Regions from separate parts of the Bradyrhizobium sp. 27S5 genome, predicted to be linked through region 3. Evidence: riboswitches for the same ligand, from Rfam matches in the RefSeq annotation. Region 3 holds a riboswitch; each other region holds the start of a gene.
What was found. A riboswitch is a leader RNA that binds a small molecule or an ion and turns the genes downstream of it on or off. The one in region 3 is predicted to bind cobalamin.
Positions count from the first base shown of each region.

Region 1: it holds a riboswitch for cobalamin, as region 3 does, so the genes downstream of both, WDM24_RS14550 (DUF1636 domain-containing protein) here and WDM24_RS37580 (TonB-dependent receptor) in region 3, are expected to answer to the same signal.
Region 2: it holds a riboswitch for cobalamin, as region 3 does, so the genes downstream of both, metE (5-methyltetrahydropteroyltriglutamate--homocysteine S-methyltransferase) here and WDM24_RS37580 (TonB-dependent receptor) in region 3, are expected to answer to the same signal.
Region 4: it holds a riboswitch for cobalamin, as region 3 does, so the genes downstream of both, WDM24_RS39295 (TonB-dependent receptor) here and WDM24_RS37580 (TonB-dependent receptor) in region 3, are expected to answer to the same signal.

Region 1 covers NZ_CP147714.1:3,136,902-3,144,096, reverse strand. Annotated here, with positions in the region: gene cobN (cobaltochelatase subunit CobN) at 1-2,127, opposite strand, end outside; gene cobW (cobalamin biosynthesis protein CobW) at 2,127-3,161, opposite strand; gene WDM24_RS14550 (DUF1636 domain-containing protein) at 3,158-3,532, opposite strand; cobalamin riboswitch at 3,626-3,837, opposite strand; gene cobO (cob(I)yrinic acid a,c-diamide adenosyltransferase) at 3,874-4,527, shown strand; gene WDM24_RS14540 (cobyric acid synthase) at 4,539-5,987, shown strand; gene cobD (threonine-phosphate decarboxylase CobD) at 6,207-7,172, opposite strand; gene cbiB (adenosylcobinamide-phosphate synthase CbiB) at 7,184-7,195, opposite strand, start outside.
Region 2 covers NZ_CP147714.1:1,380,204-1,387,398, reverse strand. Annotated here, with positions in the region: gene WDM24_RS06655 (hypothetical protein) at 1-196, opposite strand, end outside; partial or broken gene WDM24_RS06650 (IS256 family transposase) at 790-1,507, opposite strand; partial or broken gene WDM24_RS06645 (IS30 family transposase) at 1,686-2,445, opposite strand; partial or broken gene WDM24_RS06640 (IS630 family transposase) at 2,468-2,961, opposite strand; gene WDM24_RS06635 (group II intron maturase-specific domain-containing protein) at 3,040-3,654, opposite strand; partial or broken gene WDM24_RS06630 (helix-turn-helix domain-containing protein) at 3,659-3,850, opposite strand; cobalamin riboswitch at 4,751-4,947, shown strand; partial or broken gene metE (5-methyltetrahydropteroyltriglutamate--homocysteine S-methyltransferase) at 5,049-7,195, shown strand, end outside.
Region 3 covers NZ_CP147714.1:7,982,493-7,989,687, reverse strand. Annotated here, with positions in the region: gene WDM24_RS37585 (GTP-binding protein) at 1-888, shown strand, start outside; cobalamin riboswitch at 1,133-1,328, shown strand; gene WDM24_RS37580 (TonB-dependent receptor) at 1,435-3,714, shown strand; gene WDM24_RS37575 (PepSY domain-containing protein) at 3,717-5,222, shown strand; gene WDM24_RS37570 (tetratricopeptide repeat protein) at 5,215-5,688, opposite strand; gene gspD (type II secretion system secretin GspD) at 5,765-7,195, opposite strand, start outside.
Region 4 covers NZ_CP147714.1:8,346,109-8,353,303, reverse strand. Annotated here, with positions in the region: gene WDM24_RS39315 (CHAD domain-containing protein) at 1-144, shown strand, start outside; gene WDM24_RS39310 (MFS transporter) at 213-1,436, opposite strand; gene WDM24_RS39305 (hypothetical protein) at 1,607-2,854, shown strand; gene WDM24_RS39300 (hypothetical protein) at 3,021-3,194, opposite strand; gene WDM24_RS39295 (TonB-dependent receptor) at 3,310-5,583, opposite strand; cobalamin riboswitch at 5,693-5,890, opposite strand; gene WDM24_RS39290 (iron ABC transporter permease) at 6,003-7,046, shown strand; gene WDM24_RS39285 (ABC transporter ATP-binding protein) at 7,043-7,195, shown strand, end outside.

The DNA of each region.
Region 1 (7,195 bases), 4.3 Mb from region 3:
GTCGCGGCGCCCGCGATAGGGTGACCCCGAAGGTCCCGGCGCGACGCGCCGGCCAGAGAGCGCATCGCGTAACGCAGCCTTCTCCTTCGCACCGCAAGCGCCCTGCCCGAATATGTGCAGGCCGTCACCGAACTGGCTCTCCTTGAGATCGCAGACGAAGCGGTCGATCTGCGGAATCGCCTCGGCCGCGGAGACCGACGCAGCGAGACCAAGATCGTCCTCCAGCCCGGCCAGCCGCGCTTCCTCGCGGATATCGGCAATCAGGCGCTGCCGCCGTGCCGGATCGAGACCGTCCGCAGTCGAATATTCATCGAGTAAGCGCTCGAGCCTGCGCAAGCCTTCCGGCACCGCCGCCAGCGCGAGCGGCGGCGGCAGATGACCGATCGTCAAGGCGCCGATCCGCCGCTTGGCCTGCGCCGCCTCGCCGGGATCGTTGACGATGAAGGGATAGATGACGGGCAGATCACCGATCAGCGCCTCGGGCCAGCACGCGGACGACAGCGCGACCGACTTGCCGGGCAACCATTCCAGTGTGCCGTGCGCGCCCATGTGCACGACGGCATCGATGCCCTGCTGCCTGAGCCACAGATAGAACGCGACATAGGCATGACGCGGCGTGCGCGACAGATCGTGATAGTCGGCATCGCGATGGCCGATATCACCGCGCTCCGGCTGAACGGCGATGATCGACTTGCCGCACTGGATTGCCGCGAATTGAAATTCGCCGTCACGACAATCGGGATCGTCCTCCGGCGCGCCCCATGCACGCGCGAGGTCGTCCTGGAGCTGTGACGGAAGGCCGGAGATGGCCGCGCGATACCCGGCCACGTCCCATGTCAGTTTCCGGTGCAAGAGCGCATCGCCCAGCAACGCCACCGGCTCGAGATCAAAGCCCGCGGCCGCGAGATCGGCCCGCAACGCCTCGACCGAGGCAAGCGCATCGAGGCCGACGGCATGCGCGATCTGGTGCGGACGGCCCGGATAGTTCGACAGCACGAGCGCGAGTTGCTTCTCCTGCGCGGGCTTGTCGGCAAGCCGATGCCAGGCTGCCACGCGGGCGGCAATTGCTGCGACGCGCCCGGCATCCGGCCGATGCGCAAGATGCGCGAATTGCAGATCGGGATCGCGCTCGCTCGCCGACTTGAAGCTCACCACGCCCGCAAACAGGCGGCCGTCAACCTCCGGCAACACCACATGCATCGCGAGATCGCCGGGCGACAGACCGCGGAGCGACTCGGCCCAATCCTCGCGCCGCGCCGTCGACAAGGCGACCTGGAACACCGGACATGAAGCGGCATCGAACGGCGTGGTGCCGTCATCGCCGGCCGCGGAGAATGCGGTCGCATTGACGATGGCGGCTGGAGGGCATTGCGCGAACTGAGCGCGCAGCCAATCGGCCACGCCTGCGGCCTTCAACGAGGCGACGAACACGCCGTAGGCGTCAAAACCTTTCTCGCGTAGCGCCTCGACCAAGGCATCGACCGGCGCGGTGTCGCCGGCCGCGAGATAGGAGCGATAGAAGGTCACGAGTGCCCGCGGCCGGCCACCCGATGCCGGCAACGCTGCGACAACACCGCGCCGCGGATCGTAGACGCCGATCTCCGGCAGATCGATCTCGCCGACGACAGGCCCGGCATAGAGCCCTGACGCCAGCGCCACTTGCGCGATCACGGCCTGGGCGGCGACAGGCCCCCCCTTGTCGCACAGCACCTTAAGTCGCCGCAGCGTCGAGACCGGCAGCGTGGAAAATTCGTCCAGCCGCAGATCGTCGCGGCCATCCGCCGGCAACACCACCAGGGCGATATCGCGCTCCTTTGCCAGGCGATGCACCGCGGCCAGCCCGTAGGACCAATAGGGCTCACCGCCGATCAGCCGCACCAGGATGCCGCGCGCGTGCGACAGCGTCCGCTCGATATAGGTATCGACCGACAGCGGGTGGCGCAGCTCCGCGAGATTGGCGAGCCGCAGCGACGGCAGCGCGGCGCGGCCCCGCCGCCAGCCGGCCGCGAAGGCAGCGAGATCGCTGTCGGAAAACGACAACACCACGAGATCGGCCGGATCCTGGCCGAGGTCCCTTGGTGTCGCGGTCTCCTCAAGGCCGCGGCTCTCGCGGAAGACGACGTGCATCAGACACCTAGTCGCGCCCTGATCGCAGCTTCACTGATGTCGCCGTGCTCGCCGATCACGACCAGCTTCGACTGCCGCGGCCGTGTGCCCCAGGGCATGTCGAACTGATGCCGCACGCGTTCGCCGACGGACTGCACGAGCAGCCGCATTGGCTTGCCTTCGACTGCGATATAGCCCTTGGCGCGCAGCACGTTCTGCTCGCGGGCCAGCCCCTTGATCGAAGCCACGAGTGCCTCGACATCCGAAACCTCGGGAAGATCGATCACCACGGAGTTGAAATCATTGTGCTCGTGCTCGTCCTCGCCATCGTGGTGCGACGGCCGCGACGCGAGATCATCCTCTGCCGCGGCCTCGAGCCCCAGGATCACGCGCGCATCGACGGCGCCGTCGACGATCGGCAACATCGGAACCTCGCGCGGCATTTCAGCGGCAATCACCGCTTTGGCCGCCTTGATCCCTTCCGCTCCGGCGAGATCGGCCTTGGTCAGCAGCACGATATCGGCACAGGCGATCTGGTCCTCGAACACTTCGGACAGCGGCGTCTCGTGGTCGAGATTGTCGTCGGCCGCACGCTGTGCATCGACTGCTGCGGGATCCGGCGCAAAGCGGCCGGCCGCGACCGCTTCCGCATCGGCCAGCGCGATCACGCCATCGACCGTGATCCGCGAGCGGATTTCCGGCCAGTCGAACGCCTTCAGCAGCGGCTTCGGCAGCGCCAAACCTGACGTCTCGATCACGATGTGATCGGGCCTCACGCGTCGCGCCAGCAGTTGCTCCATCGCCGGGATGAAATCGTCGGCGACGGTGCAGCAGATGCAGCCATTGGCGAGTTCGACGATGTTCTCGGTCGGGCAATTGGCGTCGGCGCACGACTTCAGAATCTCGCCGTCGACGCCTTCGCTGCCGAATTCGTTGACCAGCACCGCGAGCTTCTTGCCATTGGCATTGCGGATCAGATGCTGGATCAGCGTCGTCTTGCCGGACCCGAGAAATCCGGTCACGACCGTGACCGGAATTTTGGCGAGCGTGTTCATTCTGCGGCCTCCGGGACGACGGCAAGGGGTGGAATGCGGGCGAGCGATTGCTTGCGGAAGATTTCCGGACGGCTGCGCCACGGCACGATGCCGTCAGGCGCGGCCGCATAGGCGGAGGCACCGGCGATCACATCCCTGGCATTATCAGCGGACAGGCGGCCGTAGACATAGGACCACCGCCCCGGCGCGCTGAGCGCGACCGAGCAGCCCTGGCTGCAAGCCGAGAGGCATTCGACGGGAACAAGATTGACGTCATCGGGCACGCCGGCCTCAACAAGCGCGGCATGCAGGCGCGCACCGGGCGCGATCTCACCTTCCGCCAGCGTCTGGCCGGCGCGGCAGGTGATGCAGACATGAAGTGTAACGCTCATCGCCCATCCTGGATTGACAGCGGGAGGCGAAGAGGCACACGAACCGATGTGAATGGGTTCGTTCCCCGTCGCGGAACACCCCGTCCGCCGGTCTCACTACACGTTGCGTTGGCAGGTCTCCCGGCTTGCGGAGCAGGATTTCTCCCTCGATGCCCACCTTCCCGATTCTCGACAAGGAATCAGTGGCTTTTGGGCATCTCTCCGGTCACGGTCGCGGGGGCGGCTGCTTTTCAGGCCCACCTTGAGCCCTATCGCATTCCCTCTTCGCCTGTCGTAGGACAGGAACCAACGCGGGCCCACCATTCGTCCGTGGCTCGAACTTGTCAAGCCGAAGGAATGTCATGATTTCTGAAGAAAACGGCGCCGAAGACGAGGTCGGCAGCAGCGAGGTTTCGCTGGATGCGCGCCACGCGACCAAGATGGCGAAGAAAAAGGTCGCGCGCGACAAGATCATGGCGACCAAGAGCGGTGAAAGGGGTCTGATCATCGTTCATACCGGCGCCGGCAAGGGAAAATCCTCTTCGGCCTTCGGCATGATCGTGCGCTGTGTGGCGCATGGCTTTCCCTGCGCGGTGGTGCAGTTCATCAAGGGCGCCTGGGATACCGGCGAGCGCCGCCTGCTCACCGGGCATTTCGGCGAACTCTGCCAATTCCACGCGATGGGCGAAGGCTTTACCTGGGAGACGCAGGATCGCGCGCGCGACATCGCGGCGGCCCAGGCCGGCTGGGAAAAGGCCAAGCAGCTGATCGCAGACCCGAGCTTGCGCATGGTTGTGCTCGACGAGATCAACATCGCGCTGCGCTATGACTATCTCGCCATCGCCGATGTCGTCGAGTTCCTGACCACGTCAAAGCCGCCGATGACGCATGTCGTGCTCACCGGGCGCAACGCCAAGGAGGAGCTGATCGAGATCGCCGATCTCGTCACCGAGATGACGCTGGTGAAACATCCGTTCCGCTCCGGCATCAAGGCCCAGCCGGGCGTCGAGTTCTGACTGTTATCGCCATGGCGCGTGCATTGATGATCCAGGGAGCCGGTTCGGACGTGGGCAAGTCGCTCATCGTCGCGGGCCTGGCGCGCGCTGCCAGTCGGCGCGGCCTGCGCGTGCTGCCTTTCAAACCGCAGAACATGTCCAACAACGCGGCTGTGACCATCGACGGCGGCGAGATCGGACGTGCGCAGGCCCTGCAGGCGCTCGCCGCCGGTGTCGAGCCGCACACCGACATGAACCCGGTGCTGCTGAAGCCGGAGAGCGATGTCGGCGCCCAGATCATCGTGCACGGCAAACGGATCGCGACCGCACGCGCGCGCGAATATTCCGCTATGAAACCGTCGCTGATGGGCGCGGTGCTGGAGAGTTTTGGGCGGTTGAAGGATCGCGCCGATCTGGTGCTGGTCGAAGGCGCCGGCAGCCCCGCCGAGGTCAATCTGCGTAAGTCCGATATCGCCAATATGGGCTTTGCACGCAAAGCTGACGTCCCCGTGGTGCTGGTCGGCGACATCGACCGCGGCGGCGTCATCGCACAGCTCGTCGGTATCCAGGCGGTGATCGATCCCGAGGATGCCGCGATGATCCAGGGCTTTGTCATCAACAAGTTCCGAGGCGATCCGACGCTGTTCGACGACGGCTACCGCCTGATCGAATCCCGCACCGCATGGCGCGGCTTTGGCGTGCTGCCCTGGTTCGTCCGCGCCGGCGAGCTTCCGGCCGAAGACGCGCTCGGGCTCGGCGAGGCGCGCAAGCCCGGCCAGTGCAAGATCGCCTTCCTTGCGCTGTCGCGGATCGCCAATTTCGACGATCTCGATCCGCTGAAGCTCGAGCCCGGCGTCGATCTCGTGATGGTACGGCCGGGCGAAGCCATCCCGGGTGATGCGAAGCTCGTCATCCTGCCCGGCTCGAAATCGACCCGCGGCGACCTCGCCTTCCTGCGCGCGCAGGGCTGGGACATCGATCTCGTGGCGCATCATCGCCGCGGCGGTCATGTCCTTGGCCTCTGCGGCGGATATCAGATGCTCGGCGAGAGCGTCGCCGATCCCGACGGGATCGAAGGTCCCGCCGGCGAAACGCGCGGCCTCGGACTTCTTGATATCACAACTGTCATGACCGAGCAGAAGACGCTGACACGCGTCAGCGCGGTGCATGCCGCTACCAGTCAGCCGATCAGCGCCTATGAAATCCATATCGGGCGCACCGACGGTCCGGATCGTATCAGGCCATTTGCGTCGCTCGACGGCGCCGCTGAAGGTGCCGTTTCCGCCGATGGTCGCGTTCACGGCAGCTATCTGCACGGCCTGTTCACGTCTGACGAGTTTCGCAAGGCCTTCCTTGCAAGGCTCGATATTCCCGCGGCCGACCAGCCGTACGGCGCCCGGGTCGAGAGCGCGCTCGACGCGCTCGCCGAACACATCGAGACCCATCTCGATGTCGAAGGCCTGCTCGCGCTGGCGCGCTAGCGCGTGATGAGATGAGTTTGAGTTGGAACGGCGTCGAAGGTTCACCTCTCCCTTGGGAGAGGTCGATTTGCGCAGCAAATCGGGTGAGGGGCTACGGACTATCGAGAGAGCGAGAGCCCTCACCCGGATTGCTTCGCAATCCGACCTCTCCCCGATGGGGAGAGGTGGACCGAAATCGCGGCGAGCTGATTCCACCCAATCGTATCGCGCGTTAGACGATCAGCGCGACAGCACGGCAGACAGCCGAGCCCATTCGGCTTCGCTGCCGGGCAGACCGAGGCGCAACCATCCCGGCCGCTGCTGAAACACGCGCGACCAGATCAGCCCATGGGCAAGCTCGTCCTGGGCGACCAACGCATCGCCGGTTTCGTAGAGACGGAACAGCGGCGTGCCACCGACCAGGGTCCAGCCCTGCGATCGCACCGCTGCATCGAGCCTGACGCAGTCGGCCGCCAGCCGTGCGGCCGTCGCCTTTGCCCAGTCGTAATCGAGCAATGCACGCCGCCCGATCGCAATCGCGGCCCCCGAAACCGGCCATGGGCCCGCCATCGCCGCAAGCGCGCCGATGTCCGGCTCACTGCCGATCGCGAAGCCGAGCCGCAAGCCGGCAAGCCCGTAGAATTTGCCGAATGAGCGCAGGATCACGAGCCCCGCTCGTCCGGCTTCCGGTGTGAGCGACAGGTCCGGCACGGCGTCCGCAAAACTCTCGTCTATGACGAGCCGGTCGACGCGTGGCAAAAGCGCGAGCAGCTCGCGCCGGTCGTGGTGCCGCCCATCGGGATTGTTCGGATTGACGACGACGGCAAGATCGGCGCCCGCAAGCGCTGCGAGATCGGACACCTCGGCGACGTCCCAACCGGCGGCCGACAACACCGCGGCATACTCATTGTAGGTCGGCGTAAGAATCCGCGCCCGCCCTCGGGACGCCAGCTGCGGCAGCAGCTGAATGGCGGCCTGCACACCGCCCATCGCCACGATCGGCGCGTCGGTCGCATAAGCCTGCCGCGCGGCGGCGTGGAGGGATTCGATCTCGGATCGCGACGGCAAGGCGCTCCACTGCCGCGGCTCCACATCGACCAGGGGATAAGGCACCCGATTGATCCCCGTCGACAGGTCGATCCAGTCGTCCGCGGCGCCGCCGAAGCGTTGCTGGGCGACATCGAGATTTCCGCCGTGCTCACGCATGCGCCGCTCCTTCACGCCAGCGC
Region 2 (7,195 bases), 2.5 Mb from region 3:
CGTTTGCAAGATGGAGTGCATCGCGTTCGCCGTTCCTTACCGAGCTCGCCAGTAAATCGCGCAATCGGCGACGAAGGACGAACTTCAGATTGTGCGCTAGGATCGGATCACTCTCGACAAAGCGCCACGCCTTATCAAACGCCACACTCACGAGAGCCTCTGGCGCCTGGACCTGCTGGGATAAGTCGTGATCCATCTCAAACTCCACTGCAACGCCCTTCAAAGACAAATCAGTTTGCCCCAAACGAAACCGAGAGCATGTGGCCAGCGCTCAAATCGGTTTGCGATCTTGCTCGCGCATCGAGCTACGCTCGGCGCCATAATGGACATCATATAGATGCTTGTTGAAGTTCGGATGACCGAGCGTCATAATGTCGATCAATTGGAATTGATCTCGGAGCGAGTGAAGCTAACAACGCAGTACAAGCGTCTCTAGCGGTACCGCTTGAGGTCCGCTAACGGTGCAAGGCGTTGTTTCGGGCGATCAAACTTCGCTCGTGCCAGTCGCAGCTTCAACACGACCATGGCGGTCGGGGTCGTCCACCATTTGCAGATCTCAAGCGAACAGCCTGGTCGTTTTCTGAGATGTCGGCTTCCGATCAAGCCCGGCATATTCCGGACAAGTGTTGTTGGTGTTGTGACATGTGTCGGGGCATTATCTTGCTCGCATTATGGATCTAAGCCCCGTACAAGCCGAACACGTTAGAAGAGGATGAAAAACGCCAGCGCCGATCGGGCCGGAATTGATCCAGAGTGCGCCGGATCGGGTCCACGGGCGTGGTGTGGCGCGTTGAGGCGCTCGATCGGGTTGGTCGAGTGCAGGTTGGTTCGATGCTGGGGCAGGAACGTCATGTAGGCGAGCACATCGGCCTCGGCCTCGTCGAGGAAGCCAGCAAGCTTGGGCAGCTTGGGGCGGAGCTGGTCGGCGACCTTCCGCCCACTGCGCTTGGGCGGTCTCGGCATCGTCCTGGGCAAAGGCGGTGGCGATGAAGGCGGAGACGACGCGCGGTCCGCTCTTGCCGGCATGCGACCAACGCGTTGCGCATGAAGTGCACGCGGCAGCGCTGCCAAGTGGCGTTGAGCACATTGCTGATGGCGGCCTTGATGCCCTCGTGCGCGTCGGACACAACCAGCTTGACGCAGCGCAAGCCGCGGCGGGCGAGCTTGCGCAAGAACTCCGTCCAAAATGTCTCGGCTTCGGAAGGGCCAATGTCCATGCCGAGAACCTCGCGGTGGCCGTCACTGTTGACGCCGACCGCGACAATCACCGCGACCGACACATGCGGCCATTCTGGCGCACCTTCACGTAGGTGGCGTCGATCCACAGATACGGCCAGTCGCCCTCGATCGGGCGGGCGAGGAACGCCTTCACTTTGTCGTCGATCTCGCCGCACAGCCGGCTCACTTGGCTCTTGGAGATGCCGCTCATCCCCATTGCCTGCACTAGGTCGTCTACCGAACGGGTCGAGACGCCCTGCACGTAGGCCTCCTGCACGACGGCGCAGATCCTCTTCATGCGTAAGCGTCGTTCTCAGGCCACAGCTTTGAGGTCTTGACGGCAAAGGCCCACGGAAGCAGTTGATCGATGTCGCTGTTTGGATGGCCGTTGACGATCCTGGTGAGGGCGTGGTCATCGAAAGGGACATCCGTGGCCGCGGTGCCGAACGAGACGGCGCTCCTCGGCAGCTGATGGTTTTGCGGATCGCCTGTGGAAGCTTGCCAAGTTGACGGGCGATGGTCCGAGGGGTGAGGACAGCTTTCCGATCGCGTGGATGCAGCACGATGTTGGCGTAGAACTCGGCGATATGCTTGAGCGCCTCGCTGGCTGCTGAAGCGGGCTTGTCGCCCGTGGAGAACCAGCAATCCTTGGCCATATCGCGCGAACAGCATGAAGTCGGCTTCCCAATGACCCGGCGTCCCGCGGCCTTCGACCTCGGAGGGTCGTTCATCGATCGAGCGCCGTTGTTTAATGAAGCTGGCAGGGCTGCCGCCTGGGCGTCGCCGGCGCCCTCGTCTGAGTTTATGGCGCGGCAGCAGGCGGTGCCAGTAATCCTTCTGGGCCGTACGATGATAGATGAAACGATAGATTGACTCGTGGCTGATCATGACGCGACCATGCTCTCGCGCCAGTCGACCAGCGATCTGCTCCGGCGAATGTCCCATCGCAAGGCTTTTGCCGACGCAGTCCCGCAGGGCCGGCTGGCGCGCCAGCTTGAAGCGGCCATCCTGCCGTCGCCGACGTTCGGCCAATTGTTGAGCCCGGACAGGTTCGTAACCGCCCCTCCAGACCTTGGTAGGCCGCGAGTTGCGCTTCAGCTCCCGACTTATCGTCGACGTCGCGCGGTCAAGCGCAGACGCAATATCGTTTCGAGATTTACCGCCTGCATGCAGGCGGTAAATCTCAACGCGCTCTTCAAGGCTGAGCTGGCCATAACATTGTCCCATCGCCACAACACCCTAGAGCGTTTCACATTTTGACTGAAGCATAACCGGTGTTTGCGAAGTAGTTTGGCATTCGCGAGGCTGGATGTCCTGAACGAGGTGACCGATTTGGCGCCAAGTGTCTTCGACGGTGCGCCTCTGAGCCTGCCGCATCCAGTGTTTGATCTTGGAGAAGGCCTGTTCGATCGGGTTGAGGTCGGGCGAGTATGGCGGCAGGTACCAGAGCCTGGCGCCAGCAGCCTGGATCATCTGCCTGACAGCTTTCGACTTGTGGCTTCCGAGCTCGTCGAGAATGACGATGTCGCCTTCGCGCAGGGTTGGCAGGAGAAGGTGCTTCACATAAGCGCAGAAGCATTCGCCGTTGACCGGGCCGTCGAAGACGCAGGGTGCCGTGAGTTGGTCATGGCGGAGCGCGCCGAGGAATGTGAGGGTACGCCAGTGACCGTGCGGGGCGAAGCCGCGCAGGCGTGCGCCCTTGGGGCCCCAGCCCCGCAAAGGGGCCATGTTGGTCTTGATCCAAGGGTGAGTAGGCCGGGGATTTTCACCCCCGGCCTCTCGCAGAACGGTGCGTGAACCTCTCGGTTCACACCGCTCCCGTCAGGTGAACGTGGTCGTTCCGAAGAACTGCCAGTGTACGAACAGCTCCGCGTTATTCCGAGCCAGCTTTCGCAAGAACAGCGAAGCACCGGTTTTGTGGAGCCGGAAGCGCTTGTACTTTCGCATGATCCACGCCTTCAGCTTCTGATTGACGTAGTCGACCAGAGAGAACAGCGCTGAACGGCTGAACCGACCATAATAACCTATCCACCCCCGGAGGAGCGGATTGATCTGTTGGGCAAGCTCAGCCAGCGTCCCCGGCGTTTGCCGGGGAATGTGCAAGCTTCGGATCGTTGCTCGCATGGCCTTCAAAGCTGTCGGACTGACCGCCGGGGTGTATCCACAAAAGAATTCCTTCCGCTGTGACGTTGCCACCTGCCGCGGCCTGAACTGATATCCGAGAAAGTCAAACTTGACCCTCTGATACGTTCGCCGACGCCTGTTGTCCATGCAATAGACGATCTGCGTCTTTGTCGGGTGCATCTGAAGTCCGCACACCTCCAACCTCGCTTGAAGCTCCGCCCTAATGGCCTCTGCTTCTTGCTCGGTCCGGCAGTGCACCAGTCCGTCGTCGGCATACCGACACCAAGGGAGGTCGGGATGTGTCCGCGCCATCCAGATCAAGCACGGGCTTGCGGTGACCGCCCATGTTGCCAGGCGCAACCGAGCCGGTCGCCCGCTGCCGCTGTGACCACTTCACAACCGACGAGACCGCAACACCAAACCGCTCCGCCACAGATCGGCAGCTCTCGCCCGCTAAAACCGACGCCACCACACGCTCGCGAAGGTCCAGGGAAAGAGGTCGGGTCATGCGATGCTGGCCTCCAATCCAGTCAGCATCTTGAATCACAAACCGCCAAAAACCGGAATCCCCTCCGATTCAGTTAAGCAATGAAATGCTCTAGTTGCAGCGCCAGGCAGATGTGCTTGGCACTCAAGGGCCCACAACGATACGAAACCGCCCATCAGCGCCGGGCGTTTGGAACAGACGCCGCCGAAGTGCACGCTTTAAGCAGGCGGGCAAGATGGTAGCATTCACTCGCCGGCATGCGCGATCGCTCGTGTCGGCCGGCGCATATCGTGCTCTTCAATCGACCGGAAGATGCGGCTTCGACGCAAGTCCTGTCCTCCTCAAGCAGGTAGAGGACGCCGAGCCGTGCTAGCCTCGGCCTGAGCCGATCAATAGTTTCGAGAGAAACTGTCGAGCGGTGTTACTCAAGAGCGGTCTTACCATCAACCCGAACAAGCCGACCGCCGAGACGGCAACAGCAAAGACACCGAGGGCACTCCAAACAGCCATTTTCATTGCGAGCCGGTCTCCTTGGTTTGGTTGATATGCTTGCCTGGGCAGTATCGCCAAAAAGTGTCCGAGTGACGCCTACCAGAAATGGCTGGCATCACAGAACCACCTCGCGCCGCGTATGCTATCTTATTCGGTGGATCGTTGATTGCTTGGAGAAGGCAGCGCAGCGCGCCGTGCTTGATGAACCGGGGCCAGCTTGCATGAAAGCCGTCTGTTCGACCAAGTGGTCCTCGGTGCAAAGGCGGCGTATTCGGATTTGTCGCGGCCCACGCGGAGGGACTTTCGGGATGTCATCCGATGTCCGTGATTGTAGAGCGACTTCTGCATCGAGTATGAACGGTGGGCATGCCGCTAGGCACATTAGCAGATCGCAACATGACGCGAGGTTGACGGAATATCCCTTTTGCCGATAATTGAAGGTGTCGAGGTTCTCCGGTCTCATTAGGCCGGAGCTAAGAGGGAAGCCGGTGTCAATTCCGGCGCTGTCCCCGCAACTGTGAGTGGCGAGCTGTCCAACGAAGGCACTGAAGCCTGACGGTTTCGGGAAGACCGGACAGCAGCGCAGAGCCGCGAGCCAGGAGACCTGCCCCGCCACTATCTTCGTCCACCGGCGGGTGTCCCGGTGGTGCGCCAAGCAGCGGTCGCTCGCGCGGCTTCTTCTGCCTGCGTCCGCCATGGCCTTTGCCACCAATATGGGGTTAACGCTATGTCTCTTCTCTCTCTTCCGGTTGCCACACTCGGAACGCCACGCATCGGTCCAAGGCGAGAGCTCAAGGTTGCGCTCGAAAGTTACTGGGCCGGAAAAATCGCCGAACAGCAGTTGCTCGAGGATGCAGCTGGCCTACGTGCCGCAAATTGGGCTCGCCAGAGGTCTCTCGGTGTCACCGTGATCCCATCGAACGATTTCTCGCTGTACGACCAGGTGCTCGACACCAGTGTCATGGTTGGTGCCATCCCAGAAGTCTACGAGACGAATGCCGGATCCATTTCGCTCAAGACATACTTCGCCATGGCACGCGGGGCACAATGCGACGGTCAGGATGGGAGTTGCGGTCACCCGTCGCGTGGATATGGCGCACCCGCGCAGGAGATGACCAAATGGTTCGACACCAACTACCATTACATGGTCCCGGAATTTCACCCGGGGCAGACTTTCAGACTATCCTCTCGCAAACCAATCGAGGAGTACGAGGAAGCCAAGGCCCTTGGCTTTCAGACGCGCCCTGTCCTGATCGGGCCGGTTACATTCTTGAAGCTTGGCAAGAGTGCCGATCTTGCGTTCCAGCCACTGTCACTGCTAGATGACCTGATACCGGTCTATATTGAGCTTTTGAAGGAATTGGCCAAACGCGGGGCAAATTGGGGTCAATTCGACGAACCTTGCCTAGTCCTTGTTCTGGATGAGAGTTCGCGAAAATCCTTGGTACATGCTTATGGCCGGCTCGCAAAGGAAGGGCCGGCCATCAAGATCATGGTTGCAAGCTATTTCGGTGGCCTCTGCGACAATCTGGACGCTGCCCTGCGCCTGCCTGTTGCCGGGCTGCACGTCGATCTGGTTCGCGCGCCAGAGTTATTGAGCCAGATCATTGCGAGCGGCGAGTGACCTCGTCATGTCGCTCGGCGTCATAGACGGTCGGAATGTTTGGCGATCGAATTTGTCGGCGCTCCGCCAGCGACTGGATCCCGCGATTGCGAAGCTTGGTAAGGACCGCGTACAGATCGCCCCATCCTGCTCGCTGCTTCATGTGCCGGTCGATGTTGAACTCGAGACCGGGCTCGCCTCCGACGTCAAGAGCTGGCTTGCTTTCTCGGTTCAGAAGATGCGTGAGCTTGCGACCTTGGCGCGGGCACTCGCAGGCGACCAGAATGTTGCGAAAGCTCTTGCGGAATCGGAGTGTGCCGCAGCCGTCCGCGGGACGTCGCCGAAGATCCGAGATGCCAATGTCGTTGTCCGGCTGAGTGCGATCAACCAGGCCATGCGCCGGCGGGCCAGCCCATTTGCCAGTCGGGCCGAGATCCAACGCAAGCGCTTCGGGCTTCCAGCGTTCTCGACCACGACGATCGGATCGTTTCCTCAGACCTCAGAGGTCCGTAATACCCGGGCGGCGCATGCGCGAGGCGCGATGAGCGACGAGCAATACGACAAGTTCCTCAAGGAAGAGACGGCGCGCGCCGTACGTTGGCAGGAAGACATCGGTCTGGACGTGCTCGTCCATGGCGAGTTTGAGCGCAATGACATGGTGCAGTACTTCGGCGAGCAACTCTCCGGCTTCGCATTTACCAAAAACGGTTGGGTGCAATCCTATGGCTCGCGCTGTGTCCGGCCGCCGATCCTGTTTGGAGATGTCTCACGGCCGAAGCCGATCACGGTGGACTGGTGGCGCTATGCGCAGTCGCTAACCAAAAGGCCGATGAAGGCGATGTTGACCGGACCAGTAACGATCTTGAACTGGTCGTTTGTTCGCGAGGATATTCCCCGAAGCGAAGTCTGCCGTCAGATTGCGCTCGCAATTCGAGATGAAGTCGGCGATCTCGAGAATGCGGGTGCTTCCATGATCCAGATCGATGAGGCTGCACTACGCGAAGGCTTGCCATTGCGTAGTGCGCAGTGGACCGTTTACCTCGAGTGGGCTGGAGATTGCTTCCGCATCTGCTCATCGGGCGTCGCCGAACAAACTCAGATTCATACCCACGTGTGTTACTCAGAATTCAACGACATCATCCATGCGATTGCTGCAATGGACGCAGATGTCATCTCGATTGAGACTTCGCGCTCGAAGATGGAACTGCTCGACGCGTTCAGGAACTACAACTATCCGAACCAAATTGGCCAGGCGTGTACGACATTCATTC
Region 3 (7,195 bases):
GGCAAGACCACGGTCGTGAACCATCTGCTGGCGCATGCGCAAGGGCGGCGCATCGCGGCGGTCGTGAACGACTTCGGCGCGATCAACATCGACGCGGAGCTGATCGCGGGCGCCAGCGATGGCGTGGTCAGCCTGAGCAATGGCTGCATCTGTTGCACGCTGGAGGGCGATCTGCTGCGCACGCTCGCAACCTTGCTGCGGCGTGATCCGCGTCCCGAGTTCATCGTGATCGAGACCAGCGGGATCGCCGATCCCTCCGACATCGTGCGCAACCTGATGGATCCCGTGGTCTGGAAGGAGGCGCCGCTGGAGACCGTGCTGTGCGTGGTCGACGCGACGCAGCCCGTGACGATGCTGGACGATGCGCTGCTGCGGTCGCAGCTGCGGGCGGCCGATGTGGTGGCGCTGAGCAAGGTCGATCTGGCTGATGCTACCGCGCGCGCCGCGATCCGCGACGCCGTACGCGCGGTGCGGCCGGCGGCGGTTGTCGTCGATGCGCTGCATGGCGAGGTGCCCACCGAACTACTGTTTCCGGCCGATCTCGATCATTTGCCGGCGCCGCGTGAGACCATGCCGCGACGGCCGGTGTCCGACCGGTTCGAAACGCTGAGCTGGACGTCGGAGCGGCCGGTGCGGTTGCCGCGCTTGCAGCAGGCGATCGGCAGGCTGGCGCCGAAGCTCGCGCGATCGAAGGGATTGTTCGAGACGGTGGAGCAGCCGGGGCGGCTGACTGTGTTTCAACTCGCCGGCGGACGCGCAACTTTGGCTGCGGGCGGCGTGCCGTCGGCTGGCGTGCCGCGCACGCGAATCGTGTTCATCGCCGAGATCGGCGTGCTGTCGCGCGCGGAGATCGATGAGATCATGGCAGGCTGCGTCGAAGCTACCTGAGTTTTCCGTCACCCCCGCGCAAAGGCTTTGCCTTTGTCGCTGGAGGAGCGCGTAGCGCGTCTCGAAGGGTGCACGGCCACCAGCCGGGCCGTCGATCCTTCGAGACGCCGCTTCGCGGCTCCTCAGGATGACGGGTTAAGGAGGTCTCCGCGTCAGCGATACAGGCCGTGTGTCATCGCCGCAGCACCGTCCCGCAAAGCACGTGCGCGACAATCGCGCCGAATTGACAGCCCATCCCGCACCACCTATCGTTTCCGCCGACGGTTCCCTTCGGGGATCAAAAGGGAATGCGGTGCGAGGGTAACCCCAATGCCGCAGCTGTCCCCGCAACTGTAAACGGCGAGCCTTTCGTCAATTTGCCACTGGGCCATTCGGTCCGGGAAGGCGTCGACAGGCGACGACCCGTGAGCCAGGAGACCTGCCGTCAGTCGTGGTCACACGCGAGCACATCGGGCGGGGGCGTCCTGGTGGGATCGGAGCACTGCCTTTTGGGCAATGCGCCAGTCCGCGTTCGCGGTGACGTGCCACGTTACCGCGAGTCCTTTCATGTCTCCGTCTTCTCCCGTTGCGCGCCGCTGGCGCCTCGGCCTCGTTTGCTCCCTGTCATCGCTGCTGCTGCCGGCTGAAGGTGGAGCACAAACACCGCCACCAACCAGGCTCGATCCGATCGAGGTCTCGCCCTCGGCATCCGAAACGCCCAAGCCCGCGGCGCGAAGCAGCAACTCGGCGTCGTCGTCGCGGCCACGCTCCAGACCCGCACCGGCCGCGGCAATCGGCAACACGCCGCGCGCCGCAGCGTCGGGCGCTTCGGGGTCGGCATCGCCCACGCTCAACGCCACCACGCCGGGTAGCACCGGCAGCCGTCTGAATCTAACGCCGCTGCAGACGCCGGCAAGCGTCGAGATCATCACGTCGCAGACCATCGCCGAACGCGGCCAGCATAATGTCACAGATGCCGTCACCCAGGACGCGGCCGGGTTCATCGCAACGCCGGCTCCCGGCAATGGCGGCCTATCGTTCAGTACCCGCGGCTTCGCCGGCAGCGATTCGGTGATGACGCTGTATGACGGCACGCGCTTCTACATCGGCTCGGGAACCCTGACGTTCCCGTACGATACCTGGTCGGCGCAACGTATCGAGGTGCTGCGCGGCCCCGCCTCGGTGCTGTACGGCGAAGGCGCAATCGGCGGCGTCATCAACGTGATTCCGAAAAAGCCGCTGGGCACGCCCTACAACGAAGCCGAGGTCTCGCTCGACAGCAACATGACGCGGCGGCTCTCGGTCGACAGCACCGGTCCGATTAATCCCAATGTATCCTACCGCATCAATGCCACCGGCAACATGTCGGACGGCTGGGTCGATCGCGACAAGACCTCGAACGCGGTGGTCTTCGCCGCGGTGCGGGTGCAGGCGTCGGAAAATCTCGCCTTCACTCTCTCGGAAGATTATGGCGACCGCAGCCCGTCGCGCTATTTCGGCACGCCGCTGATCAACGGCGTGATCCAGGATGCGCTGCGCTTCAAGAACTACAACGCGCTGGACAGCACGATCCGCTATCAGGACAGCTGGACCCAGTTCAAGACCGAGTGGGACGTCGCCGACGGCATCAAGATCAACAACACGCTCTATTATCTGACCAGCGAGCGGCACTGGCGCGACATCGAGAGCTACACCTGGAATCCGAAGACCAGCTTGATCGATCGCGGCAACTATATCGAGATCTTCCACGACCAGAAGCAGGCCGGCAACCGGATGGACGCGACCTTTAGCGGCCACATCTTCGGCCTCGAGAACCGCTTCGTTGCGGGATTCGACGTTAACCACATCGACTTCACCCACACCAATAACTCGCCGTTTGGCGGCGCGTCGTCGGTCAACCCCTACGTCTTCGATCCCGGATCGTTCTTCGCGACGACCACTGCGACATCGCCCGGCTTCAATGCGATCGTCAATCAATACGCGCTGTTTGCGGAGGATCGTCTGTCGCTGACCGATCAATTGTCGCTCGTCACCGGCGTCAGGTACGATCGCCCCGAGGTCGACCGCACCGACTATCGGACGTCGTCGAACAGTTTCGACGTCGCGCTCTCGGGCACCAGCTGGCGCACCGGGGTGGTCTATGAACCGATCAAGAACCTCGCGTTCTATGGTCAGTATGCGGTCGGCGTCGATCCGGTTGGCAATCTCATCTCGCTGTCGGCCACGCAAAAGACCTTCCAGCTCGCCACCGGCAAGCAGACCGAGATCGGGGTCAAGCAGTCGTTCCTGGGCGGACGCGGCGAGTGGACGCTGGCGGGCTATCAGATCGTCAAGAACAATTTGCTCGTTGCCGATCCGAACAACCCCGCAGGCCTCGCATTGCAGGTCGGCCAGCAATCATCGCGCGGCGTCGAGGCATCGGTCGGACTGGCGTTGGACTATGGCTGGCGTATCGACGCCAATGTCGCGCTGCTGCAGGCGAAGTACGACAACAACAGCCAGCTGGTGAGCGGAAAGCTTGTCAGCTATGCCGGCAACGTTCCGATCAACGTACCGCAGCAGGTTTCGAACGTCTGGTTGACCTGGGACTTCGCATCCAACTGGTCGGTCTATGGCGGCGTCCAGATCGTCGGCCAGATGTACTCCGACCTTGCCAACACCCAGTTGCGGCCGGGCTACAATGTGGTCAATGGCGGTGTCAGGTGGAAGCCGGATGAGCGCACCACGGTCGCGTTCCGCGTCTACAATCTGTTCGACAAGGTCTACGCGGTGACGTCGCCCTATGCCGGGCAGTGGCTGCTGGGCATGCCGCGCACCGCGGAACTCTCCGTCAACGTGAAGTTCTGACGATGCGCAACGCTCTGATCCGGCGAGGACGGCGATGGCTCTATGTCGTCCATCGCTGGATCGGCATCGCGACCTGCCTCTTGTTCGCGATGTGGTTCATCTCAGGCCTCGTCATGATGTACGTGGCCTTTCCGCGCCTCACCGACAGCGAGCGCCTGGCCGCGCTCCCAGTCATTTCGTGGGGCAAGGTGCAGATCGCGCCTGACCGCGCGATGGCGATCGCGGGCATGGAGCATTATCCGCGCGATCTGCGGCTGTCGATGATGGCCGATGTTCCGGTCTATCGCGTCGCCGGCTGGAAGGGAGCCGCCGTCACCATTTCGGCGATCGACGGCAGCGTCATCGAACGGATCGCACCGGACCAGGCGCTGGCCATCGCTGGTCATCACCCGAAAGCGGTGCGTCCGCAGTTGCTCGACACGGTGACGCGCGATCAATGGTCGGTCACTGCGCGTTTCGACTCGTTGCGGCCGCTCTATCTGATCGGCCTCGGCGACGCTGCCGGGACCGAGCTCTACGTCTCCGCGCGCAGCGGCGAGATCGCGCTCGACACCACGCGGCGGGAGCGGGTCTGGAACTGGCTCGGCTCGATCCCGCACTGGATCTATCCGACCGTGCTGCGCAAGGACAGCCCGTTGTGGCGAGACGTGGTGCTGTGGATCTCGGGCGTGTGCCTCGTGGTCGCGGTCACCGGCTTCTGGATCGGCATTCTACGGCTTCGATTGATGCGTCGCTACGCAAGCGGCGCCATCTCGCCGTACCGCGGCTGGATGGCCTGGCATCATATCGCCGGGCTGATCGGCGGCATCTGCGTTTTCACCTGGATGTTCAGCGGCTGGCTGTCGCTCAATCCCGGCGGCGTGTTCTCCGGCCGCGGCGTCAGCAGGGAGATCGCGGTCGGCTATGGCGGCCATGACGCGCTCGAGATTGTCGCCGGCTTCCAGTCGACGCCATCGATATCAGCCGTGGAGGCACGCTTCGTCTGGATCGGCGGAAGGAGACTGATGATGCTCGATGACAGCGATGGCCGTCGCAGCCTCGCCGATCCCGCCACCGGCGCGCCCGCGTCTCTCTCGCGTGACGAGATCATGGCAGCCGCCCGGCGCGCGGTGCCCGGAGCTGCCATGATATCGGCCCAACAGCTCGATGAACCCGACGCCTATTGGTACACACTGCACAACGCGCGCGAGCTTCCCGTGCTGCGGATCGGCTTTGATGATCCCGCGCAAACCTGGCTGCACATCTCTCCGATCACTGGTGAAATTCTCGACCGCAGCGACGACAGCCGCCGCTCCTATCGCTGGCTGTTCAACGCGCTGCACAGCCTGGATTTCCCAGTGCTACTGCGCTTCTGGCCGGCGCGCGATGTCGTGGTGTGGCTGCTGTCAGCGGTCGGCACGATCGTCTCGATCAGCGGCATCGTGATCGGCTGGCGCCGGCTGCGCCGCCGGCCGCTGCGAAGGAGACACCTGTCTCCCAGCTTGGCGCCCGCGCGGAAAACTACTTGACCGTCAGGTGCACGTCCGGCGCCGGCGGGCCAGGGATCCATCCCAATGCAAAGCGCTGGCCGGCGATGATCTCGTTGCGCGAGAGTTTTGATGCGACCGCATCGCGGAACCGGAGATAGGCTTCGCGCTGCCGCCCGCTGGCGCGGGCGGCCGCCAGATTGAGCCATTTGTAGGCCAGCACGTAATCGTTCGGAACGCCGTGGCCCTTGTCGTACGTCAGGCCGAGCATGGCTTGCGCGAACGGGTCGCCCTGCACGGCGCCGCGATAGTAGAGATCGGCGGCGGCGTCATAGGCCTGCGGCACGCCAAAACCGTGCTCATACATGAAACCGAGCAGGCCGAGGGCGCGGGCATTGCCGCGCTCGGCGGCCGGCGCGAGCTCCCGAGACGCCCTGACATAGTCGCCGCGATGGAAGGCGGCCGTTCCGCGCGCCACGCTGTCGGCGCTCGCGACGGATGCGGTCATCGCCCAAAGCGCGACCGCAAGCGTAGCGCAGAGGCCGGTTCGCAGCGCGCGCATGCGGAGCATCCTGTTGCCCGGCTCAGTGGAAGCTGGTGGTGATCGGCGCATTGGTCGATGTCGTGGCGATGCTGCCGCGCAGTTTCGATCGAAGCTCCTCGGCGACGACCTGGGCGTCGGTACCGTTGCGGATGATCTGCGGGCGGATGAAGATGATCAGCTCGGTGCGCTGGGTGCCGTTGCTCTGATGCCCGAAGGCGTCGCCAAGGCCGGGAATCTGGTCGAGCACGGGAAGCGCATTTCGGTTGCCGCTCTGCTGCTCGCTGATCAGGCCCGCCAGCAGCACGGTCTGGCCATTGGCGACCGCGATCTGGCTCTTGACCCGCCGCTCCGACACCGTGGGCGTCAGGTTTACCGAGCTGCTTTGGGGAACGTTGCTGATCTCCTGCTCGACATCGAGCCGCACTGTGCCGTTCACGCTAACGCGTGGCGAGACCTTCAGGATGATGCCGGTGTTGCGATAGTCGATGGTATTGACCACCGTGTTGCTCGTGGTCAGCACCGTCGCGCTGCCGGTCGAGACCGGGACGACGTCGCCGACCTGCAGCGTCGCGACCTGGTTGTTGATCACGACCAGCGAGGGATTGGACAGCACCTTGACGCTGGTGACGGCATGCAGCGCATCCAGGATCAGGCTCGGCTGCGTCGCGGAGCCGATCAGGAAGTTGAAGCCCGGAAAGCTCTGGTTGATGAAAGCATTGGTGAGCGAGCCCGCCACCGAGACCGCGCCGGTGGTTGCGTCGGTGGTGGTCGCGGGCGCGCTGGTGGCCTGGGTGCCAAGGATCGAGCCGGTGTTCGGCTTCAGGCCGAGGTTTTGGCTGGTGAGATAGGTCTGCACGCCGTAGGACAGGGTGTTGTTGAGCGTGACCTCCGCGATCGTCGCGTCGATGGCGACCTGGAGCTGCGGCTCGTCGATCTGCAGCAGCGTCGACTCGATGATGCGGTAGTTGGCCTGGTCGGCATAGATCAGGAGATTGTTGTTCACGACATCGGGCGTGATGCGGACGTCCTGCAGCACGGGCTGGCCGTTGCCGCCGCTGGCGCCGCGTCCGGCATCCAGCGCGGCATTGTTACCCTGGCCCGCATTGGGATTGTTGGCTTGCCCACCGGCGCCAAATCCCTGACCCAGGCCCTGACCCGTCGCACCAGTCCCCGACGTGCCGCGGGATGCGAAGCCGCCCATGCTCGAATTCGAGCCGTTGTTGTTGTTGAGTGATAGACGATCGGCGACGCTTGACGTCGACGAGGTGCCGGAGCCCGGCGCGAGCTGGCTGTCGGCACTGTCGAGCAGATTGCCTGAGGAGCCGCCGAGGAACATGTCGGTCAGAACCCGCGCGATCTGGCGCGCATCGCCATACTTGACGCGGTAGACATGGACCGTGGTTCGCGCGGTGTCGTTGCGGTCGAGCCGCTTGATCCAGGTCGCGGCCGTGTGCAGCATGTCCGGCTTCTT
Region 4 (7,195 bases), 360 kb from region 3:
ATCCGGCAGGACGACCAGCCTGCGCTCCATCTCGGCATCGGCGCGATGGCCGGCTGGCTGGCCCGCGATCAGATCGCGGTGGCGAAGACGCTGCGCAAGAGTTGGCGGCGGTTCAAGACGACGCCGGCATTCTGGGGCCGGTGAGTTTGGCAGCTCCTCTGGAGGTTAGCGCGATGCGCGGTGAGCCTGCCGCGCCGGGTTGCCGAACGGGGCTACGCCCGGATTGTAGCCTCGGAGGGCTGCGGCTTGCGCTCGGTGACCAGCGCCAGCAGCACGGTCAGCACCATGAAGCCCACCGAGGCACCGAACACCCAGTGCGGCATGTGCTGGTCCATGATCCAGCCGAACAGCAGCGGGCTGACGATGCCGCCGAAGTTGAAGCCGGTGGAGACGATGCCGAAGGCGCGGCCGGCGGCGCCGGGAGGCGCGGCGTTGCGCACCATCATGTCGCGGGACGGCGCGATCACGCCGCCAAGGAATCCGGCGAGCCCCATCGCCAGCGTGAGCAGGACGGGCGGCAGGTCCATCAGCGCAATCAGCAGCACGAGCACGGCATTGATCGCGAAGCAGGCCGCCGCGACCTGGCTGTGACGATGGGTCCAGTCGGCGAGATAGCCGCCCGCCAGCACGCCGGCGGCGCTGGCGCCGAGGAACGCGGTCAGCGCGATATTGGCGGTGGAGAACGATGCGCCGTAACCGCCCATCAGCGCCACCACGCCAAAATTGTTGATGCCCGAGGTCGACAGGCTGAGCAGTGTGAAGAAGGCGGTCAGCACCATCAGCGCCGGCGTGATCACGCTGGCCTTCGGCGCATTGTCGTCCTTCGCCTTGTTCCTGTTGGCGCCGGCATCGGGAATGCCGAGCACGATCAGGAACAACGCCACCAGCGGACCGACCGCGCCGGCCACGATCAGCGCGCCGAGGCCGCCGATCGAGGCGACCAGCGCCGCCATGATCGCGGGCGCCACCGCGCCGCCGAGGAAGCCGGCAAAGGTGTGGATCGAGAAGGCACGGCCCATGCGCGCCTCGTCCATATGGGCCGAGAGGATCGCGTAGTCAGCCGGATGATAGACGCTGTTGGCAAGCCCAAGCAGCACGGCGCAGACGATCAGCGAGGGATAGCTGAGATGCAGGCCGAGCCCGATCAGCGCACAGCCGCCGATCGTCAGTCCGATCAGCAGGATCTTGCGCGCGCCGATATGGTCGGCGAGATAGCCGATCGGCGCCTGGGTCAGGCCGGAGACCACCGCGAACACCGTCAGCGCCAGGCCGAGCTCGACATAGCCGACGCCGAGCTGCTGCTTCAGGAACGGGAACAGCATCGGCAGCACGAAGATATGGAAATGGCTGACCCAATGGGCCACCGAAATCCCCGTCAGCGTGCGCACCGCGCTGTCGGCTCTTGCTTGCTGCGGTGCGGCCAGAACGTCGACCATTTTTGAGACAACCCTTTTCCCAACGCCCGGCAGGGCGCGCCGAAAATAGAGGCTGGCTGCTAATTGTCCATGAACGCGCCTGCATGGCTGCCCCCGGAGTGGGCGTGCCGGATCGACACATGCGGCATTAATGGCGGCGACAAAGCGTGGCGGCGCGGCGATGATCGGTCATGATCGACGCCAAAAAGCCGCTCCGGGTGCTCGTGTCAGAGGGCTCCAGCACCTCCGGCCGCGAGGCGATCACGATCCTGGGGCTGGCCGGCCATCACGTCGAAATCTGCGATCCCTCGCGCTGGTGCCTGGCGCGCTATTCCCGCTTTGTCCGCAAGTACCACCATTGTCCGCCCCTGCGCACCGATCCGGCGGGCTTCCTGCGCTTCGTCGAGCGTCTGTTGGCGTCGCGGCATTTCGATGTGCTGCTGCCGATCCATGAACAGGGATTCTTGTTCGCCCGCGCCGAGGGACGGCTGCAACCGCGCGTGGGCCTCGCACTGCCGGATTTCACCAGCTATCGCGCCGTGCACAGCAAGGCCGGCTTCAGCCGTCTGCTCGACCAGCTCGGCCTGCCGCAGCCGCCGACCCGGATCGTGAACTCGGTCGAGGAGCTGCGCGACGGCCTGCGGTTTCCCTCCGTGGTCAAGACGTCGATCGGCACTGCCAGCCGTGGCATCTGGTTCGTGCGCGACGCCAGCGATCTCCATCGCGCGCTTTACGATCTCGAATCCGCTGGCGATTTTGCCGGCGAGGTGGTGGTGCAGGACCTCATCACCGGCACCGTCGAGAAGGCCCAATCGGTGTTTTGCCGCGGCACTCTCATTGCCTTCCACGCCTACCGGCAGATCGCGGCCGGCGTCGGCGGCGGCGAGGCGATCAAGGAGAGCGTGAGCCGGCCGGCGATCCGCGCCGCGCTCGAGACGATCGGCGCGCATCTCGGCTGGCATGGCGCGCTCTCGGTCGATGTCATCATGCCGCTCGACAGCGCAACGCCGCTCTTGATCGACTGCAACCCGCGGCTGGTCGAGCCCATGAACGCATACCGGTCCGGCACCGATCTGGTCGACCTGCTGCTGCGCGTCTCGCTTGACGAGACGCCGGCTCCGCTGGCAGACGGCCGCGCCGGGGTGCGGACCCATCTGGCGATGCAGGCGCTGCTCGGCAGCGCGTCGCGCGACGGCACAAGGCGCGAGCTGATCAGGGAATGCGGCCGCATCGCCGCGGGTGACGGTCTCTATCGCGGCAGCACGGAAGAGCTGACGCCGGTGCGGCTCGATTGGCTCAGCGCCGCGCCGCTGGCGATGACCACGGCGCTGCTGCTGGCATCGCCGCAGATCGCCTCATCGCTGGCGCGCGGCGGCTTTGGCGCGCATCTGCTGGATCGCCGCAGCATCAGGAAGATCGAGAGTGCGGAGTTTTGCTGACCCCATTCTCGTCGTCCCGGGCAAGCGAAGCGCGACCCGGGACCCATAACCACTAATGATGATTGTTGCGACGCGCTGGGGCCACAGCGCGCTTCAACAACTCGGCCCTGTGGTTATGGGTCCCGGCTTTCGCCGGGACGACGCAGGGATGGATATCGTTCATCCCTCACAACGGCTCGTCGTCATTGCCATAGCGGTCGATCTTCGGCGTGGCGATGTCGCCATCCTCGTCATACTCGTCGTCCGGCGGCGCGGCGGGTGGCGGAGGCGCCTTCGACTTTTCGTCGGACTTTTTGCTGGGCTTGTCGGCGCCCTTGCTCGTCTTTCCGGCCTTGCCCATGCGTTTCCCCTGCGCGGGTTAAATCAGCTGCCGGAATTCTATCCCAGTTTGCTGGCGCTTGTAATGGAGTGAGACGGCGCGGCGGGATCACACCCCCGCCGCGCCGGATCATGCTCTAAAACGTTGCGCCAGCCTTCACCATGTAGGTGCGGCCGGGGAGCGGATAGGCCGAGAAGCGGCCATCTGTGAACGAGCTCGCGATGGCGTAGTCGTAATAGAGCGCGTTGAACAGGTTGTTGACGCTGAGCGACCAGAAGAAGCGGTCAATTTGCCCACTCAGCTTGATGTCGGCGGTGGCGTTAGCGGGAATCCGGGTCTGGGTATTGGCCTGGTCGTTGTCCATGATGCGCGAGCTCCAGGCGCGCGCGGTGGCGTCGAACACCAGATAGTTCTGCCAGATATTCCAGGTCACGCCGAGACTGCCGGTGTAGCGCGACACCAGCGGCACGTCGTTGCCGGCCCAGATGCCTTCGCGGAAGACCGCGCGGGTGATCGCCATGCCGCCGCGCAGCGTCACGCTGTCGCTGACCTTGAGCGAGGCGCTGGTCTCGCTTCCGTAGCGGCGGGTGGGGTCGAGATTGACGTTGTAGAACAGCACCGGGTTGAAATGGATCTCGTTCTCGAGATCCATCAGATAGACGCTGGTCTGGACCTGGAAGCGGTTGGTCCTGACCCGGAAGCCGCCCTCGACGTCTTCCGACGTCTGGGTCTTGAGCGCAAAATTCTGCGCGATGGGCAGGAAGGTCAGCGGGTCGAATGACGGACCCGATGCGACGCGCTCGTCGACATCGGGCGTGCGGAATGCGCGCGCGGCGCGGCCGAACACCGAAAATGTGTCCGTGAAGCGATGCTCGACGCCGACATGGAGCGCATATTGCGTCTCGTTGCTGTCGAGCGGCGACGCTTGCGCGTCGAACGCGAACGGCGCATTCGGGTCGTAGCGATCGCGCGCCGAGACGCTGGTATTCTGGACGCGTGCGCCATAAGAGAAGTCAGTGGTCGGCAGCAATCCGAGCGTGTGCTGCCAGTAGCCGGCCACGCTCTGCTGCTCGATATTGTAGATGTGGAAGGGGTCGACGCCCTGGAACGCGCCGCGTGCCTGACGGAACGTCGAATCGTAATAGTCGATGCCGGTGAGGATCGTCGACGGCATCCCCAGCATCACGTTCTTGACGCTGAGCCGCGGCGTCAGCGACCAGGTCTCCAGCGCGGCATCGTTGTAGGTCGAGGCGAAGCTGATGGTCGGTACCGTGCCGAAGAAGCCGCTTTGGGTATCGCGCTGCCGCCAGCCGCCGTCGACGATCAGGTCGACGCCGTTGATCAGCGTCTTGGTGAAGCCGGCGGTGACGCTCGCGGTCTGCTGGTTGGCATAGTCGAACGGCGTACTGCTGCCCCGGCGGTCGGTTTGCAGCTCGTTCACCCCGATCGACGGATCGACCAGCCGCCCGCCGGGCAGGCCGAGCTTCTGGTCGCTGCCCGTGACGGTCAGGAAAGCGGTGAGGTCGGCCGTGGTGTAGTTGACGCTGCCGACCGCGTTGCGCTGGTCGAGCGCATTGTTGACGCGGTAGCCGTCGGACTTGATGCCGTTGCCGTAGAACGAGGTGGACCACGGTCCCGCATTGAGCGCCGCGGAGACGGCGGCCATGCGGGTGTTGAACGAGCCAAATCCCGCCTCGGCTCTCATCGTCGTCGGCGGACCGCCGACGCCGGTCTTGGTGATGATGTTGACGACGCCGCCCACCGCATTGTCGCCGTAGAGCACGGCGCCGCTGTTGCCGCGCGTGATCTCGATGCGCGCGATCGAATCGAGCGGGATCGTGGTGAGGTCGAAGCCGGCCTTGTCGACGTCGTTGAGCCGGCGGCCATTGAGCAGGAACAGCGTGTTGTCGGTGGCGAATGCCCCGAAGCCGCGCAGGTCGACCGCGGTCTTGGCGCCGTTCGGCCCGCCATAGAGCGTTTGCAGCTGCACGCCCGGCACCTGCGCGAGGATCTCGGGCAGCGACTGCACCGGCGAATGCGCGATGTCGTCGGCGGTGATCACGGTCGAGGACGATCCGACAATGCCGGCGAATTGGCGGCCGCCGCCACCGTTGCCGGCGGTCCCGGTGGCCGTGCCTGTCCCTGTGGTGCCGGATCCGCTTCCGCCGCCCACATTGGTGCTCTCTACGGTGCCCGGCGCCGGACGGCGCGGTGCGGGCGCTTCGTCTGCAGCGGGCTTGGCGCGCGTGACGTTCTGTTCGCCCGGCTTGGTGACTTCGATCGCCGGTAGTTGATCGGGAGCGGGCGCCTGCTGCGCCCGCGCGGCGGCGGTGAAGACTGCCGGCGCGAGCATCGTCGTCGCGAGCAGAAGCGCGCGGCGCCGCCAATGGTGGAATGGGTAGGACGACATAAGCGAGACCTCGGTAACGTCAGTGGCACGTCACCGCGAACCAGTCTCACCATCGTGCTAACAGCCTCAGGTGAAGCTCATGCCTGTACTCCCCGACCGGCATCTTCGCGTGTGACCACGGCTGACGGCAGGTCTCCTGGCTCGCGGGTCGTTACCCTTCGTCGCCTTCCCAGGACCGAGATTCCCAGTGGCCCGTGACGAAGGATTCACCGCATACAGTTGCGGGGGCAGCCGCGGCCTTGGGGAAGTTTCCCCGCACCGCATTCCCTTTTCATCTCATGAAAGAACCGTCATGTTCATCTAGGGTTCGGCCGGGCAGCAAAGTCAATCCGGCGGAAGTCGGGCGGCGGTCAGACGGCCACGGTTTTTGTCGAGTGTCGCTTGTCTGCCACGGCGATCGCTGTAAGAGCATGGATCCGATGAGCGTGCAGGATTTTGCCTTGGCGGCCGAGGTCGCGGCGCGGCGCCGATGGGGCGCCACCGCGGCGCTGCTCGCGCTTGTGGTGCTGCTGTGCGTGATCTCGCTCGGCATCGGGCCGGTGCGGCTGTCGCCGCTCGCGGTGATCGAGGCGCTGTTCGGCGGCGGCAGCGATGTGGCGCAGGTGATCGTGCGCGAAATCCGTTTGCCGCGCACCATTCTCGCGTTCGCAATCGGCGGCATTCTTGGGCTGTCAGGCGCGGCGCTGCAGGGCCTGCTGCGCAATCCGCTGGCCTCGCCGTCGCTGTTCGGTGCGCCGCAATCGGCGGCGTTCGGCGCGGTGCTGGTGATCGCGCTCGGCCTGGCCGACGTGCGCTCCTACGCGTTGCCGGTGGTGGCGATCATCGCCGCGTTCGGCTCGGTGTTCGCGCTGCTCGCGATCGCCGGCCGCAATGCCGGGCTGTTGATCCTGATCCTCGCGGGGCTTGCGATCTCGAGCTTCGCCGGTGCTGCGACCGCGCTGGTGATGAATCTTTCCAGCAATCCCTTCGTGGTGCTGGAGATCGCGTTCTGGCTGCTCGGCTCGCTGGAGGACCGCAGCTTTCAGCATGTGGCGCTGGCGCTGCCCTTCATCATCGCGGGTGCCGCGATCCTGCTCAGCCAGGCGAACGCGTTCCGTGCGCTGACGCTTGGCGAGGAGGCCGCGCAGAGCCTCGGCGTCGATGTCGGGCGGCTGCGGCTCTTCGTGATCGCGGGCGTTGCGCTCGGCGTCGGCGGCGCGGTCGCGGTCACCGGCACGATCGGCTTCATCGGGCTCGTCGCGCCGCATCTGATGCGTCCCCTGATCGGTCACGATCCGGCGCGGCTGCTGGTGCCGAGCGCGCTGACCGGCGCGGCGCTGCTGCTCGCGGCCGATATCGCGGTGCGCATCATCCCCTCGACCTCGGACATCAAGGTCGGCGTGCTGACCTCGATCATCGGCGTGCCGTTCTTCCTCTATCTGATCATGCGCGAACGCCGCGCGCTCGGCGGAGGCGTGGCATGACGCTGCTGTCCGCCATCGCGCTCGATGCTTCGCTCGGCAGCCGAAAGGTGCTGCACGATGTGTCGCTGTCGCTGGCATCGGGCCATTTGGTCGCGCTGGTCGGCCCGAACGGCGCCGGCAAGACCACACTGCTGCGCGCGCTCGCCGGA